DNA from 2 places in the Streptomyces sp. NPDC048516 genome. Region 1 is predicted to be linked to the other one. Evidence: predicted binding sites of a transcription regulator. Region 1 holds the regulator's gene; the other holds the start of a gene.
What was found. Region 1 encodes HspR, which represses chaperone genes until heat shock. Its sites were predicted from a motif close to TTGAGNNNNNNNNNCTCAA; they were not measured.
Positions count from the first base shown of each region.

Region 2: lon (endopeptidase La) is a predicted target of HspR. The motif match lies at 4,048-4,066, and genes of this name have one in related genera.

Region 1 is NZ_JBICWS010000004.1:34,591-42,987, forward strand. It holds gene clpB (ATP-dependent chaperone ClpB) at 1-835, opposite strand, end outside; gene ACGFR7_RS09670 (Uma2 family endonuclease) at 1,093-1,665, shown strand; gene ACGFR7_RS09675 (pyridoxamine 5'-phosphate oxidase family protein) at 1,695-2,099, shown strand; gene ACGFR7_RS09680 (hypothetical protein) at 2,543-2,947, shown strand; gene ACGFR7_RS09685 (heat shock protein transcriptional repressor HspR) at 3,086-3,538, opposite strand; gene dnaJ (molecular chaperone DnaJ) at 3,540-4,712, opposite strand; gene grpE (nucleotide exchange factor GrpE) at 4,758-5,408, opposite strand; gene dnaK (molecular chaperone DnaK) at 5,405-7,261, opposite strand; gene ACGFR7_RS09705 (heterodisulfide reductase-related iron-sulfur binding cluster) at 7,550-8,397, shown strand, end outside.
Region 2 is NZ_JBICWS010000002.1:653,270-661,666, reverse strand. It holds gene ACGFR7_RS06800 (MarR family winged helix-turn-helix transcriptional regulator) at 1-276, opposite strand, end outside; gene ACGFR7_RS06795 (lysozyme) at 566-1,423, shown strand; gene lon (endopeptidase La) at 1,569-4,025, opposite strand; gene ACGFR7_RS06785 (pentapeptide repeat-containing protein) at 4,129-4,965, opposite strand; gene ACGFR7_RS06780 (YfbM family protein) at 5,153-5,680, shown strand; gene ACGFR7_RS06775 (hypothetical protein) at 5,829-6,380, shown strand; gene ACGFR7_RS06770 (rhomboid-like protein) at 6,400-7,263, opposite strand; gene ACGFR7_RS06765 (spermidine synthase) at 7,506-8,270, shown strand; gene ACGFR7_RS06760 (response regulator transcription factor) at 8,343-8,397, shown strand, end outside.

The DNA.
Region 1 (8,397 bases):
CGATGAAGGTGATGATCTGGCCCTCGCTGGACTTGATCTCCGCGAGGACGGTCTTCAGCCGCTCCTCGAACTCGCCGCGGTACTTGGCGCCCGCGACCATCGCCCCCAGGTCGAGTGCGACCAGCCGCTTGTCGCGCAGCGACTCGGGCACATCGCCCTTGACGATCCGCTGTGCCAGTCCCTCGACGACGGCGGTCTTGCCGACGCCCGGCTCGCCGATCAGCACCGGGTTGTTCTTCGTCCGGCGGGAGAGCACCTGCACCACGCGCCGGATCTCGTGGTCCCGGCCGATGACCGGGTCGAGCTTGCCCTCGCGGGCGGCCGCCGTGAAGTCCGTACCGAACTTCTCCAGCGCCTTGTACGTGCCCTCCGGGTCGGCGTTGGTCACCCGCTGCCCGCCCCGGCTCGCCTCGAAGGCGGCCAGCAGCTTCTTGGCGCTCGCGCCCTGGTCGGCCAGCAGCTCACCGGTGCGCCCGCCCTTGGCGGCGATCCCGATGAGCAGGTGCTCGGTGGAGACATAGGCGTCACCGAGTTCCTTGGCGCGCTGGGTGGCGTCGGCGATGGCGGAGAGCAGGTCGCGGTCCGGCTGCGGCGGCGCGACCGTCGAGCCCTGCACGCTCGGCAGCCCGGCGAGCTGCCGTTCGGCGCCGTTGCGCAGCACGGCGGCGTCCGCCTCGACGGCGGACAGCAGGTCCATGATGTTCTCGTTGTCCTGCCCGGCCAGCAGCGCGAGCAGGAGATGCGCGGACGTCATGTCCGCGTGCCCGGCGGTGACCGCCCGCTCATTGGCGGCGCTCAGCGCCTCCCGGCTCTTGTTGGTCAGCTCGGCGTCCACGTCCTCGCGATCCTCCTCGACTCGTCCTGAACAGCCTCTGGCGGGCTCGTTCGGGCCCATTCTGCGCCTGTACGGCACCCACCCTGCTCATGCCAACGTGCGATAAGTTGAGTCTATTCCACTCAAGGTTGTTCCGGGAGCCCTGCCCACCCCACCCTCGCTCACTCGTGCGAGGGAATCGCACCCAACGCGCCGTCCGGACCCGCACCACCCGGCGACACTGGCCTTCGACCACGAGGAGGTGCAGCATGACGGCTATGGCACACGAGCCGATGCCCACGCAGGACGACATCCTCCTGGAAGGCTTTCTGGCGCTGGAGACCCCGGCAGGTTTCCGAGCCGAGCTCATCGAGGGGGAGATCGCTGTGACACCGCCGCCGGACGGCGACCACGAGGACTACCTGGGTCTCGTCTCCGAGCAAGTGATGCAGTTGTCCGCGACGGCGATGCAGTTCTCGGGACACAAAGGACTTGTCCTTCCCCACCCGGCGGGCCGGCCCGCGGACCACGTGATCCCCGACGCCACCATCGCCCCACGAGCGCTTCGTCTCTTCCGCGGCGCCCCTCCCTGGATGCCCAGCGACGGCGTCGCCATGGTCGTCGAGGTGACGTCGCGCAAGCCCCGCAAGGACCGCGTCTCCAAAGGCCATGGCTACGCCCGCTCCGGCATCCCGCTCCATCTCCTGGTCGACCGTGACAAGTCAGCGGTCACGCTGTTCAGCGAGCCGGAGGGCGAGGACTACCTCGCCACCCACATCGCCCCCTTCGGCAAACCCCTCCCCCTCCCCGCCCCCTTCTCCTTCGAGCTGGAAACCACCGACTTCCTCTGACCCCCGGGCCCCGGCCTACCCTTGCCCCCATGGCCCATGACCTCAGTGCCCTCAGCCCGGAGTACCTCGCCTTCTGGGGCGAGTACCTGATGCCGACCCTCACCACGCTGCGGACGAACGGGACGCCGCACGTCGTCCCGGTGGGCGTCACCTACGACGCCGGGCAGCGGATCGCGCGGATCATCACCCGCAAGGACAGCACCAAGGTCAAAAACGTCCTCGCCGCCGGGGCGGACGGCGCCACCGTCGCCGTGTGCCAGGTCGACAAGGGCCGCTGGGCCACCCTGGAGGGCATCGGGCGGGTGCGTACGGACAGCGAGTCGGTGGCCGACGCGGTGCGCCGGTACGCCGAGCGCTACGGCCGGACCCCCACGCCCAACCCCGATCGCGTCATGATCGAGATCGCGGTGACCAAGGCGATGGGCCGGGCCTGAGGGCCGGGCCGCCGCCCCCGCGTCCCGCTGGGCCCGTCGGCCCCCTGGCCGAAAACGGACCTTCCCGCTCCGCCGCCGGCCGTCCACCTGGTACTCAGGAGCGACGGGAACCGAACAGCTCCGTGCAATGGCGGACGGCATCGGGCCTGCCCCAGGCAAAAGACGGCAGCTGGAGGCCGCATGGCGTCGGCAGTGCGCATCGTGACGACCGCTCCGGGCCGTCCGTCCCCAAGGCGTCCGTCCCCAAGACGTCCGTCCTCCACCCGGCCGCATCCGCACGCCGAGCTCTGCCCGCGCTGCGGCGGCCAACTGGCCGTCAGCCAGGACGGCTGGAAGATCTGTCACGCCTGCGGTTACGCTTCGCCGCCCGGTACAGCCCCTCCTCCACGGGCCACCCGCGGGGGTATCGTCGCCCCCACAGTCGCCACGCCCCGGAGGGCACGATGAACTCGGTCCGAGTGACGGCGATCGCCTGCCTGATGCCGCTGTCCGAGCTGGACGAGGATCCGTTCCTGGTCGATGACCGCGGCCAGCACGACATGTGCACCCAGTGGGCGGCAGCCCGTGACTACCACCTGACCTGCCGGCTCAGCCTGCACCACCTGCGCGCCGATCACGGCGCGCTGTGGCGCGATGTCGAAGCGGGCCTGGTGGATGTGTTCGTGGCGCCCAACCGCCGGGCACTGGAGAATGCCATCGACAACGCCGCCGAGTTCACGGCACGGTGCGCCGAGGCCGGGGTGCGCCTGGAGACCACCGACTTCGACGAGCCGGTCTACACCCTGGCGATGAAGTCGCATGTGCACCGCCGGCTGTCGATGCCGACGGCGGGGTACAACGGCTGCTGAGCGGGCGCGGCCGTACGCGGGCGGACGCAGGCGGCACACCACGACGCCCCGCACCGTGCGCAAAAACGCGACAAGGGCCGGGTTTCCCCGGCCCTTTGCCACCTCACGCGCCGGGTGCCCGTGCCCCGGCCTGCCGGATCACTCCGGCCGCTTGGGCCGCCACACCACCAGCGCGCTGGTCTGCTGCACGTCGTGATACGGCACCAGATCCCGCCGGTAGGAGGCGTGCACCGCCGCTTCCCGCTGCTGCATCGCGCTGGCCGCGCCCTCCAGGGCGCCCTGCAGTTCGACGACCCGCTGCTGCAGGGCGGCGACCTGGTTCTCCAGCTCGATGATGCGCTTGATGCCGGCGAGGTTGATGCCCTCGTCCTGGGACAACTGCTGCACCGTACGGAGCAGTTCGATGTCCCGGGCCGAATAGCGGCGGCCCCGCCCGGGCGTGCGGTCGGGCGAGACCAGCCCCAGCCGGTCGTACTGCCGAAGGGTCTGCGGATGCAGTCCGGAGAGCTGAGCCGCGACGGAGATGACATACACCGGCGACTCTTCGGTCAGTTCATAGGGGTTACGACGCTGCCCGCCCCGGCTGTCCATCTCAAGCTCCCTTCGCGGCCTGGAACAGCTCTGCCCGCGGGTCCGGGCCCGCGGTCGCCTCGCGATAGGACTCCAGCGACTCCTTCGCCTTGCCGCTGAGGTCGCTCGGGACCAGCACCTCTATGGTGACCAGCAGATCACCCCGGGTGCCGTCCTTACGGGTCGCACCCTTGCCCCGGGCGCGCATGGTGCGTCCGTTGGGGGTGCCGGCCGGCAGCTTCAGCGTCACCGGCGGGCCGCCCAGCGTCGGCACCTTGACCTCACCACCGAGCGCGGCCTCCGGGAAGGTGACCGGCACCGTGACGGTGAGGTTGTCGCCCTTGCGGCCGAAGACCGGGTGGGCGTCGACATGCACGACCACGTACAGATCGCCGGCCGGGCCGCCCTGCTCGCCCGGAGCGCCCTTGCCGCGCAGCCGGATGCGCTGCCCGTCGGAGACGCCCGCGGGGATCCGGACCTGCATCGTGCGGGCACTGGTCGCCCGGCCACTGCCCTTGCAGACCTCGCAGGGGTCCTGGGCGATCAGGCCCCGGCCCTTGCAGTCGGCGCACGGGTCGGTGAGCGAGAAGCCACCGCCCGCGCCCCGGCTGACCTGGCCGGTGCCGACACAGGTCGGACAGACCCGCGGCGTACCGTTCTTGTCGCCGGTACCCGAACACGCCTTGCACGGCGCCTGGCTGGACATCCGCAGCGGGACCGTGGCCCCGTCGACCGCCTCGGTGAAGCTGAGCGTCACCTCGGACTCGATGTCCTGGCCGCGGCGCGCGTGGGTACGCGTACCGGCGCCGCCGCGGTTGAACAGGCCGCCGAAGACGTCCCCGAGCCCGCCGCCGAAGCCGCCGCCCCCGCCGCCCTGACCGGGCGTGCCCCCGAAGAGGTCACCCAGGTCGAAGTTGAAGGAGCCGCCGCCGCCCGGACCCGGGCGGTAGCCGCCGTTGCCGAACAGCGTGCGCGCCTCGTCGTACTCCTTGCGGCGCTTGGTGTCGCCCAGGACGTCGTGGGCCTCGGAGATCTCCTTGAAGCGCTCCTCGGCCTTGGCGTCGCCCTTGTTGGCGTCCGGGTGGAACTCCCGGGCGAGCTTGCGGTACGCCTTCTTGATCTCCGCTTCGGTGGCGTCCTTCGGGACGCCGAGGACCTTGTAGTAGTCCTTCTCGACGAAGTCCTTGGTGCTCATCCCCGACGTCCCTCCTCCCGCACGGATTTACTCTCTGTCCTCACGTCAGCCCTCGTCCGGGCCACCGCTCTCCTCGTCCGAAGCCTGGGGGTCCTCGTCGGAGGCGGACTTGGCGCCCTGGGCACCCGGCTGCGGCTCGGCGACGGCGACCCGCGCGGGGCGGATCGTTCGTTCACCGATGCGATACCCGGGCTGCAGGATCGCCACGCACGTCGTCTCGGTGACATCCGGTGCGTACGAATGCATCAGCGCCTCGTGGATCGTCGGGTCGAAGGGCTCACCCTCCTTGCCGAACTGCTGCAGACCCAGCTTGGCGACCACGGTCTCCATCGATTCGGCCACCGACTTGAAGCCGCCGACCAGTTCACCGTGCTCACGGGCACGGCCGATGTCGTCGAGGGTGGGAAGGAGCTCGGACAGGAGGTTCGCCGCGGCGATCTCCTTGACCGTGACCCGGTCCCGTTCCACCCGACGGCGGTAGTTCTGGTACTCCGCCTGGAGCCGCTGGAGGTCCGCCGTGCGCTCGTTGAGCGCCGTACGTACCTGGTCCAGCTGCGCCTGGAGCGCTACGTCCGTTACGTCCCCGGCCGGGGCCGAGCCCGCCTTGTCGGCGGACTCGGCCTGCGCCGCGTCTTCGGGAGCGGCGTCGGAAGGGACGTCGGGCTTCTCGTCGAAGCCCGGGGTCTCCTCCGTCACGCGGCACCGTCCTTCTTGGGCTTCTCGTCGTCGACGATCTCGGCGTCCACGACGTCGTCCTCGGCCTTGGCCTGCTCGGCGCCCTCGGCACCGGCAGCGCCCTCGGCACCGGCCGCACCCTGGGCGTCGGCGTACATGGCCTGGCCCAGCTTCTGGGAGACGGCCGCGACCTTCTCGGTGGCGGTCCGGATCTCGGCGGTGTCCTCGCCCTTGAGCTTTTCCTTCAGCTCGGTGAGGGCTTCCTCGACCTCGGTCTTGACCTCGCCGGGGACCTTCTCCTCGTTGTCCTTGAGGAACTTCTCGGTCTGGTAGACGAGCTGTTCGGCCTGGTTGCGGGTCTCGGCGGCCTCGCGGCGCTTGGTGTCCTCGTCCGCGTACTGCTCGGCCTCCTGGCGCATCCGGTCGACCTCGTCCTTCGGCAGCGAGGAGCCGCCGGTGACGGTCATCTTCTGCTCCTTGCCCGTGCCCAGGTCCTTCGCGGTCACGTGCATGATGCCGTTGGCGTCGATGTCGAAGGAGACCTCGATCTGCGGGACCCCGCGGGGGGCCGGCGGCAGACCGGTCAGCTCGAACATCCCGAGCTTCTTGTTGTACGCCGCGATCTCGCGCTCGCCCTGGTAGACCTGGATCTGCACGGACGGCTGGTTGTCCTCGGCCGTCGTGAAGATCTCGGACCGCTTGGTCGGGATCGTGGTGTTGCGCTCGATGAGCTTGGTCATGATGCCGCCCTTGGTCTCGATACCGAGGGACAGCGGGGTGACGTCCAGCAGGAGGACGTCCTTGACCTCACCCTTGAGCACACCGGCCTGGAGGGTGGCGCCGATGGCGACGACCTCGTCCGGGTTGACGCCCTTGTTGGCGTCCTTGCCGCCGGTCAGCTCCTTGACGAGCTCGGCGACGGCGGGCATACGGGTGGAGCCGCCGACCAGGACCACGTGGTCGATCTCGGACAGGTTGATACCCGCGTCCTTGATCACGTTGTGGAACGGTGTCTTGCAGCGGTCCAGGAGGTCCGAGGTGAGCTGCTGGAACTGCGAGCGCGTGAGCTTCTCGTCCAGGTGCAGCGGGCCCTCGGCGGAGGCGGTGATGTAGGGAAGGTTGATCGTCGTCTCGGTGGAGGACGACAGCTCGATCTTCGCCTTCTCGGCGGCCTCGCGCAGACGCTGCAGCGCCATCTTGTCCTTGGCCAGGTCGACGCCGTGGCCGTTCTGGAACTGCTTGACCAGGTAGTCGACGACGCGCTGGTCCCAGTCGTCACCACCGAGGTGGTTGTCACCGTTGGTGGCCTTCACCTCGACGACGCCGTCGCCGATCTCCAGGAGCGAGACGTCGAAGGTGCCGCCACCGAGGTCGAAGACCAGAATGGTCTGGTCGTCCTTCTCCAGGCCGTAGGCCAGGGCCGCCGCGGTGGGCTCGTTGACGATCCGCAGGACGTTGAGGCCCGCGATCTCACCGGCCTCCTTGGTGGCCTGGCGCTCGGAGTCGTTGAAGTAGGCCGGAACGGTGATGACCGCGTCGACGACCTTCTCCCCGAGGTACGACTCGGCGTCGCGCTTGAGCTTCTGCAGGATGAAGGCGCTCATCTGCTGCGGGTTGAAGCCCTTGCCGTCGATGTCGATCTTCCAGTCGGTGCCCATGTGGCGCTTGACCGACCGGATGGTCCTGTCGACGTTGGTGACCGCCTGACGCTTGGCGACCTCGCCGACCAGCACCTCGCCGTTCTTGGCGAAGGCGACAACGGACGGCGTGGTCCTGGCGCCCTCGGCGTTGGTGATGACGGTGGGCTCACCGCCTTCGAGAACACTGACGACGGAGTTCGTCGTGCCCAGGTCGATGCCGACCGCACGTGCCATTTCAATTCCTCCAGCTGACTTGAGTGGAACAGGCTCAAGAGTGCAGTACCGAAGAAAACCTGTCAACAGACATGAGTCCCATGGGCTCAAGTTTTATATTGCCCTTATCGTCACCAGGCCTCAGCGGCCAAGACGCCGGGGGTGTACACAGGGTTGCCTTCGCGACGCAGATCACCGGCCGGGCGGCTTCATGGCACGGGGGAGAATGGGTAACCTCAGCGACAGACCAAAAAAGTTACCGCTTAGTAGTTACTCCGTTTCCGCTCTCGCAGGTACGAGGAGCCTCCCATGCAACTCGCCGCGATCATCGTGTCGCTGGTGCTCATCGCGGTCGCCGTGGCGCTGTTCGGCCGCGCCCTCCTGCAGATCTACCGCCAGCTGCGACTGGGCCAGCCGGTGCCCGCCGGCACCCGGACCGACGCCCCCGCCCAGCGGACCGTGACGGTGGCCAGGGAGTTCGTCGGCCACACTCGCATGAACCGCTGGGGCGTCGTCGGCGTCGCGCACTGGTTCGTGGCGGTGGGCTTCCTCACCCTGCTGCTGACGATCGTCAACGCCATCGGCCAGCTCTTCCGGGCCGACTGGCTGATCCCGGTCATCGGCGACTGGCTGCCGTGGGAGATGTACGTCGAGGCGATGGGCACGCTGACGACCGTGGGCATCATCGTCCTGATCGTCATCCGCCAGCTGAGCCGCCCCGGCAACGCGGGCCGCAAGTCCCGCTTCGCGGGCTCCAACACCGGCCAGGCGTACTTCGTCGAGGCCGTCATCCTCATCGTCGGCATCTGCATCGTGACGCTGCACGCCCTGGAGGGCGCCCAGCACGGCGTCGACCACTACGAGCCGGCGTACTTCCTGTCGTACCCGCTGGTCGCGGCCTTCAAGGGGATGAGCCTCGGCACCCTGCAGAACCTCACCTACTTCTTCGCCGGCCTCAAGATCGCGACGTCCTTCATCTGGATGATCACGGTCTCGCTGAAGACGGACATGGGTGTCGCCTGGCACCGCTTCCTGGCCTTCCCCAACATCTGGTTCAAGCGCGAGGCGGACGGCGCCGTCGCGCTCGGCGCGCTGCAGCCGATGACCAGCGCGGGCAAGCCGATCGACTTCGAGGACCCGGGCGAGGACGACCAGTT
Region 2 (8,397 bases), on a different contig from region 1:
TTCCAGGGCGTGCAACTGGCGGCTCATCGTGGCCTTGCCGACGCCGAAGAAGCCGGCGAGGCCGGTGGCCCGCTGGGTGCCGGCGTCGGCCAGCCGGACGAGGAGGCCGTACGCGGAGGGCTCCAGGTCAGGATGTACCTCTCGTGCCAGTTCGCCGGACGAGGCACGGGCCCGGCGGAGAAATACCGCCAATTCGCGTTCCAGGGCCAGAAATACGTGGTCCACACCAATTGGTTCGCCGTCCGCCGTCGTACCGTCGGCTCCGGTGTTGTGCACGTCAGCGCCCCTTCTCGCTTTCCCTCACCTGAAAGTTTCCGCCATCGGCGACTGAAGCCGCAGCTCGGCCAGTATTTCGCAGGAGTAGACCAACGGCAGCACGGCGCCCCTCTTTTGTCACGTCGTTCTACGCGCGTACCGTCATTTCTGGCATGGGCATACCAAGAGGCCCCGGGCTGTCAACGGTCCGCCGCGCGCCCTGCCCGTCGCACCGCCGCGTCCGCACGCCTGCGCCATGCCGTCAGTTCCTCCCCCCTCAGGTCACCCACCGAGATCTTCGGAGGCACGTATGTCCGTGCTCAGATCCGGCTTCCCCCACCGACCCGCACGCTCCCTCACGACCCTGGCCGGGGTCCTCCTCGCGGTCCTCTCCCTCCTCCTCGGGCTGCCGGGTACCGCCGGAGCCACGGCCACCCGGCGCGCGCCCGAGCCCCGCCACCCGGGCCAGGACTGGGCCGGTTCCCAGATCGCCCGGCACGAGGGCACCGTGGCCGGCACCACACCGCCGGCGTCGTCACTCGCGTCCGTCGAGGGTGTGGACGTCAGCAGCCACAACGGCAGCGTCGCCTGGTCGACGCTCTGGAACAGCGGCGTCCGCTTCGCCTATGTCAAGGCGACCGAGTCCACCAGCTACACCAATCCGTCCTTCGCGCAGCAGTACAACGGCTCCTACAACACCGGCATGATCCGGGGCGCGTACCACTTCGCGACGCCCGACACCTCCAGCGGTGCCGCCCAGGCCACCTACTTCGTCAATCACGGCGGCGGCTGGTCCCGGGACGGCAAGACGCTGCCCGGCGCGCTCGACATGGAGTACAACCCCTACGGCGCGACCTGTTACGGGCTGAGCGCGGCCGGCCTGGTGAACTGGATGAAGGACTGGTTCGCCACCTACAAGGCGCGTACCGGCCGGGACGCCGTCATCTACACCTCCACCAGCTGGTGGAAGCAGTGCACCGGCAACTCCGCCGCCTTCGGCGCCGTCAACCCGCTGTGGATACCGCGCTACGGCTCCTCGGCCGGCGAACTCCCGGCCGGCTGGGGCTTCCACACCATCTGGCAGTACACCTCGTCCGGCACGACGGTCGGTGACCACAACCGCTTCAACGGCGCGCTGGACCGTCTCAAGGCCCTCGCCAACGGCTGATGCACGGGCGTGCGGCCCCTCTCCACGCCCGGGCCGTACGCACGAGCGGGCCCCTGCCGCACACCGGGTGCGGCAGGGGCCCGTACCGTTTCCGGCCGGGTCCGTGAGGCCGGGGCCGTCAGGCCGTGCCCTCAGGCCGTGCCCCTCAGGCCGCGACCGATATCTCCGGGGCGGCCCCGTGCGCGGCCGGGGTCAGCGCCAGTTCCAGCACCTGGCGGACATCGGCGACCGGGTGGACCTCCAGGGAGTCCAGGATCTCGGCCGGTACGTCGTCCAGGTCCGGTTCATTGCGCCGGGGGATGATGACGGTGGTGATCCCGGCCCGGTGCGCCGCCAGCAGCTTCTGCTTGACGCCGCCGATCGGCAGCACCCGCCCGGTCAGCGAGACCTCACCGGTCATCGCCACCTCCGGCCGGACCTGCCGGCCCGACAGCAGCGAGGCCAGCGCCGTCGTCATCGTCACGCCCGCGCTCGGCCCGTCCTTGGGGACGGCGCCCGCCGGTACGTGCAGATGCACACCGCGCTCCTTCAGGTCGGCGACCGGAAGCTCCAGTTCGGCACCGTGGGAGCGCAGGAACGACAGCGCGATGTGCGCGGACTCCTTCATCACGTCACCGAGCTGGCCGGTCAGCTGGAGCCCGGAAGCGCCGGTCTCCGGATCGGCGAGCGAGGCCTCCACATAGAGGACATCGCCGCCCGCGCCGGTGACCGCGAGTCCGGTGACCACCCCGGGCACCGCGGTGCGCCGCTCGGCCGGGTCCTGCGCCGCCTCCGGGGTGTGGTGCGGCCGCCCGATCAGCGGGCGCAGCTGGTCCGTGCCGACCGTGAACGGCAGCTCCCGCTCCCCCAGTTCGTGCTGTGCGGTGACCTTCCGCAGCAGCCTGGCGACGGCGCGCTCCAGATTCCGTACGCCCGCCTCACGGGTGTACTCCCCCGCCAGCTTGCGCAGCGCGTCGTCCTCCAGGGTCACCTCGCCGGTCTCCAGACCGGCCCGCTCCAGCTGGCGCGGCAGCAGGTGGTCCCGGGCGATGACGACCTTCTCGTCCTCGGTGTAGCCGTCCAGGCGCACCAGCTCCATCCGGTCGAGCAGCGGCTCGGGGATGGCTTCGAGGACATTGGCGGTGGCCAGGAAGACCACATCGCTGAGGTCGAGTTCGACCTCCAGGTAGTGATCACGGAAGGTGTGGTTCTGCGCCGGGTCCAGGACCTCCAGGAGGGCGGCGGCCGGGTCGCCCCGGAAGTCGGAGCCCACCTTGTCGATTTCGTCGAGCAGCACCACCGGGTTCATCGACCCGGCCTCCTTGATGGCCCGTACGATCCGGCCGGGGAGCGCGCCGACGTACGTACGGCGGTGGCCGCGGATCTCCGCCTCGTCCCGGACGCCGCCGAGCGCGACCCGGACGAACTTCCGGCCCATGGCCCGCGCGACGGACTCGCCGAGCGAGGTCTTGCCGACCCCGGGCGGCCCGACGAGCGCCAGCACGGCGCCGCCCGCACGTCGCCCGCCGCCCTGGCCCGCATCGCCGCGCGATGTCCCCTTCGACGGCCCGCCGACCGGCCCGAGGCCCCGCTCGGCCCGTCGCTTGCGGACGGCCAGGTATTCGGTGATCCGCTCCTTGACGTCCTCCAGGCCGAAGTGGTCGGCGTCCAGCACCTCCCTGGCGCCGGTGATGTCGTAGGCGTCCTCGGTGCGTTCGTTCCAGGGCAGTTCCAGGACGGTGTCCAGCCAGGTGCGGATCCAGGAGCCCTCGGGGCTCTGGTCGCTGGACCGCTCCAGCTTGTCGACCTCCTTGAGGGCGGCCTTGCGGACGTCCTCGGGCAGGTCGGCGGCCTCGACCCGGGCGCGGTAGTCGTCGCTCTCGTCCTCCGGATCGCCGTTCAGGTCGGCGAGTTCCTTGCGGACCGCCTCCAGCTGCCGCCGCAGCAGGAACTCCCGCTGCTGCTTGTCGACGCCTTCCTGGACGTCCTTGGCGATGGATTCGGCGACGTCCTGCTCGGCCAGGTGCTCGCGCAGCGCCTCGGTGGCGAACTTCAGCCGGGCGACCGGATCGGCGGTCTCCAGCAGATGGACCTTCTGTTCGGTGGTCAGGAACGGCGAGTAGCCGGAGTTGTCGGCCAGCGTCGGGACGTCCTCGATCTGCTGGACGCGGTCGACGACCTGCCAGGCGCCGCGCTTGCGCAGCCAGCTGGTGGCCAGCGCCTTGTACTCCGTGACGAGTTCGGTCACCGCGCCGGGCAGAGGCTCGGGGACCGTCTCCTCGACGGCCGTGCCCTCCACCCAGAGGGCGGCGCCGGGCCCGGTCGTGCCGGAGCCGATCCGCACCCGGCCCAGGCCCCGGATCAGGGCCCCGGGATCGCCGTCGGACAGCCGCCCGACCTGCTCGATCCGCCCGAGCGTGCCGATGCCGGCGTAGGTGCCGTCGACGCGGGGAACGAGCAGCACCCGCGGTTTGTTACCCGGGGTGGCGGCGGCCTGCGCGGCCTCCACCGCTGCCCGTACGTCCGCGTCGGACAGGTCCAGGGGCACCACCATGCCGGGGAGCACGACCTCGTCATCGAGGGGCAGCACGGGCAGAGTGAGCGGAGTGGACGTCGAAGCCATGATCTCCCCTTCGGCAAGCAAGTTGAGCTTTACCCACTCAATGCAGCCGGATCAGGAGATGTTCCCCGCTGTGCGTTCGCTGTGAGCGATCGGACGCGGCGCGCTACCAGTGGGCGGGGCGGGACAAGCCCTGCGGCAGCTTGGCCGCCGCGTCGCCCTTGGCCGCGTTGAGCTGCGACTGGGTCAGGAAGAGGGCGCCGGTGAGATCGGCACCGCTGAGGTCGGCGTCCCGCAGATCGGCACCGATCAGGTCGGCGGTGCGCAGATCGGCGCCCTTGAGGTCGGCGGCGATGAGGTAGGCACCGCGGAGGTTGGCGCCCCGGAGACGCGCCCCCTTGAGGCGGGCCCCCATGAGATCGGCTCCCCGCCGCTCCTTCTTGCGGCCCGGCACCCCGGCCCGTACGAGCTCGCTGGTGCGCAGCAGCAGGGCGTTGACCTCGCCCCGGTGGGCCGGCACATCGAGCGCCGTGAGCTCCTGGGCGCCCGCGCGGGTGAGGCCTTCGGTCTTCTCCAGCGCGGCCCGCAGCTCGGCGTGCACCGGACGGGCCGCCGGCCGGGCCAGCGCCTCGGCCAGGTACCAGAGGAGTTCGTGCAGCTGCCGCATGACGGGGAAGACGTCGAACATCTGCCGGGCGGTCTCCGGGGCCCGGCGCCAGTCCCGTCCGCCGAAGGTGACCTGGGAGACCTTCTGCCCGGCGCCGAAGCAGTCGAAGACGGTGCAGCCGGAGAAGCCGCGCCGGCGAAGGTCGGTGTGGATGCCGCAGCGGAAGTCCGTCTGCAGGTTCGGGCAGGGCCGGCCGGCGTCCTTGTCGATCGCGAAGTCCGCCGAGGCCGCGAACGGCAGCGCGACACAGCAGAGCCCGAAGCAGCTGCCGCAGTCGGCCTGCAGGCCGAGATCGGCGGTGTCCGGAATCGATTGCTCGTGGTCGGTCGATGGCATGCGGTCTGGGGACAAGGCGGGTGCACTCCTGCGGCCGGCAAGCGCCGCACGAGGCCGCGCTCGGAAGGGGCCGCCATTCTCCCAGGCGGCCACGGCACCCCGCCCCTGGCCTGATTCGCTCGCTGCGGGAGAGCAACGGCCCCATCGCCGGCCGGTGTTGTCAGTGGCCGCCTCTAGCCTCAAGACCATGAGCATGATCGGACAGTACGCATGTGTCACCCCTGCCGAACTCGACCGCGCCCTGGGCGATCCCGAGTGGGCGCTGGAGCTGGTCGGCGAGTGGATGGAGGCGGAAGCAGAGGCGGAGACGGAGACGGAGGCGGCCGGGTCTTCGCAGTCCGCGCCGGCGCGCTGCATGGACGTCGACAAGGCCTGGGACGCACTCGGATTCCTGCTGCGCCGGGCGGCCTTCCCGGTGGACATCGTCCATGGCGAGGCGGCCGTCCCGGATGCCGACGACTGGGGCTACGGCCCGCCCCGATACCTCACCCCCGAGCAGGTGCGGGCCGCCGCCGGGGCGCTGGCGGAGATATCCGGCGAACGGCTGACGGAGGGCGTCGGCCCGGCGGATCTGGCCGCGGCGGAGGTGTACCCGGCGATCGTCTGGGAGCGGGGCGAGTCCCTGGACTATGTGCGCGAGCATTACGAGCAGCTGCGGCCGTTCTTCCGCACGGCGGCGGACCAGGGGGACGGCATGCTCATGTGGCTGGGATAGCGGTCCGGCCGGGTCCCCGGACGGCTCGGGCAAGGGGCTGCCGGGCCCCCGGACGGCTCGGGCAGGGCGTCGGCCGGGGCCGGGCGGTCCGTACGGAAGACCCGCCGCCTGTGTCCTCACACCCCGTCATGACTGCTACCTTCACCGCATGTTGCAGCGGACGTCCGGAGTCTTCATCGGCGCATTCTTCGGCACGGTCTTCGTGGTCGCCAATGCACACGCCCCGCTGAATCCCGCGCTCGGTATCGCCCTGCGGGTGCTCGCGGTGCTCACCTTCGCCGGGCTGCTGACGCTGGCGCTGCGGGCCGGGCGCCGCGGGCAGCCCGCCGAGGGCGCCGAGGGTCCCCGGGCGGACTGGTTCCGGGGGCGGTTCGCGTTCGTCGTGGGGGCCGAGGTGGTGCTGCTGATCGGCGGCAATCTCGCGCTCCGGGCCGCGGGCGCCCCCGAGCCGACCGCCGTGGCCTGGACCGCGCTGATCGTCGGTCTGCACTTCATCGCGCTGTCGGCGATCTGGCAGCGGCGCAGCATCGCCGTCCCCGGTGTCGCGCTGACCGCGCTCGGGGTGACCGGGCTGGTCATGGCGGCGACCTCGGCCGTGGCATGGGTGCCGTTCGTCAGCGGTGTGCTGTCCGGCGTGGCGCTGCTGGGCGGCTGCGCCTACGCCATCGCCCATACGTACCGCTCGGCCGTGCGGCCGTGAGCCCGCGGCCGCCGGGCGCTCAGTAGGTCCGCACGCCCCGCAGCGCCTGGTGCCCCAGGTCGCCCAGGAACGGCGCGGGCCGGGCGTGCCGGGTGCGCCAGCGGCGCAGCAGCGGCCAGCTCACCAGCCCCAGGGTAAGCGAGAGCAGATGCCCCCAGTCGGTCATCGGGTCGATGGAGGCGAGCAGATCGGTCACGGCCACGTACCCGACGCCGGCCAGCACGGGCCAGCGCAACCAGGCGGGCAGCAGGCCCGCGAGGGCTCCGATGCTGGTCATCACGCCGAAGCTGATGCCGTAGTCGAGACGGTGCAGCGAGCTCTCCGGCAGCCGGCCGGCGGCGACCGAGAAGGCGACGGGCAGCTCGGTGGCGAGGGTGGCCAGCGCATGGCCGCCGAAGAAGACGGCGGCGGTGCGCAGCCCGCCGATCCGCCGCTCCAGCGCCGTCAGGACGAAGAGGAAGCCGATGGCGTACGCGGAGGTCATACCGCCCGCGATCCACAGGGCGCTGGCGACGAGCACCAGCAGCGGGGCCTGTGCCAGGTGGACGACGTCCGTACTGGAGCCCTGCAGCAGGTCGGAGACCAGCGCCGGGTCGGCGTACTCGGCGAAGAGCGAGGTGGCCACGAGGAGGAGGGCGTAGCCGAAGGTGAAGGGGGTGCCGGCGGGAGTGGGCAGCAGCCGCCACGGCCGTCGCCGCGGGGGCGCCGGCAGCGCTGCCTGCTCCGCCGTCACGAGGGCCGGCCGGGAGGGGCGCTGCCGGGGGATGCCCGGCAGCAGGTCCGGCGGAACGGCCGGCGCCGCGCCCGGCCCGTTACCCGTCCCCGGAATGGCGGACGGCGCGCGATCGGCCCGTGCTCTCGCGGCGGTTCCCAGCCAGCTCACTTGTCCGAGGCTCCTTCCGTCCCTGGCGGATCCGGTCAGCCACGCCCGTCCCCCCGGCCGTGGTTTCCCTGCCTTGCCCTACGTCGCGGACCAGCCTGCATGCTCAACCCATGAAGAAGCTGTGTGAGTGATATCCCTCACACAAGGCAACCGTCCGAAGGGGCGTCACGTCCGTGCCGCCGCCGGCGGACTCCTGCTCCCGGCGTTGGACCGGCGCGGCCCGTATTGGTCACCATGACGCCATGGCTCCCGTTACTCCGACGCAGGCAACGACCGGCCTCCCCGAGGCCCCTCGCACCCTCGACCGCCGCGAGGGCCCGTACGGCGAAGTGGTGCTGCGACAGCGGGGCGGACCCCCCGCAGGAACCGGAGTTGAGGCCTCCGGCGCCCCCGCCGCGCCCATGATCTACGAGATCATCGCCAATGGCTGCTTCCTGATGGACACCTCCGACGGCCGGTCCGAGCGGCTGCTGATCGACGCCGCTCTGGCCGCGCTGCCGGCCGACCGGGTGCGGCCCTCCGTACTGATCGGCGGCCTCGGCGTCGGTTTCTCCCTGGCCAGAGCGGCCGAAGTGCCGCGCTGGGGCCGGATCGTCGTCGTCGAGCGCGAGGAAGCGGTCATCGACTGGCACCGCACGGGCCCGCTCTCGGCGGTCTCGGCACCGGCGCTGGCCGACCCGCGCAGCGAGATCCTGCACACCGACCTGGTCGCCCACCTGCGGACCCGAGCGGGCCAAGACACCTATGACGCCCTGTGTTTGGACATCGACAACGGACCCGACTGGACCGTCACCGAGGACAACAACAGCCTCTACTCCCCCGGCGGACTCGCCGCCTGCCGGGACCGCCTGACCCCCGGCGGGGTGCTCGCCGTCTGGTCCGCGCAGCCCTCGCCGGCCTTCGAGGAAGCCTTGCGAAATGCCGGATTCAGCGGGGTACATACGGAAGAGATCCCCGTTGTCCGAGGCGTCCCTGACGTGGTCCATCTCGCGCGGAAGGGCGCGTAGCCGACACTCACACCATGCCCGTACGCTGCTGCCCAGCAATACGCGACCACGCAGGGGATGCAGGGGCGGGCGATGGACCAGACTCAGACAACGCAGGGCGGCGCCGCCGCCACGCCGGGCGCCCAGC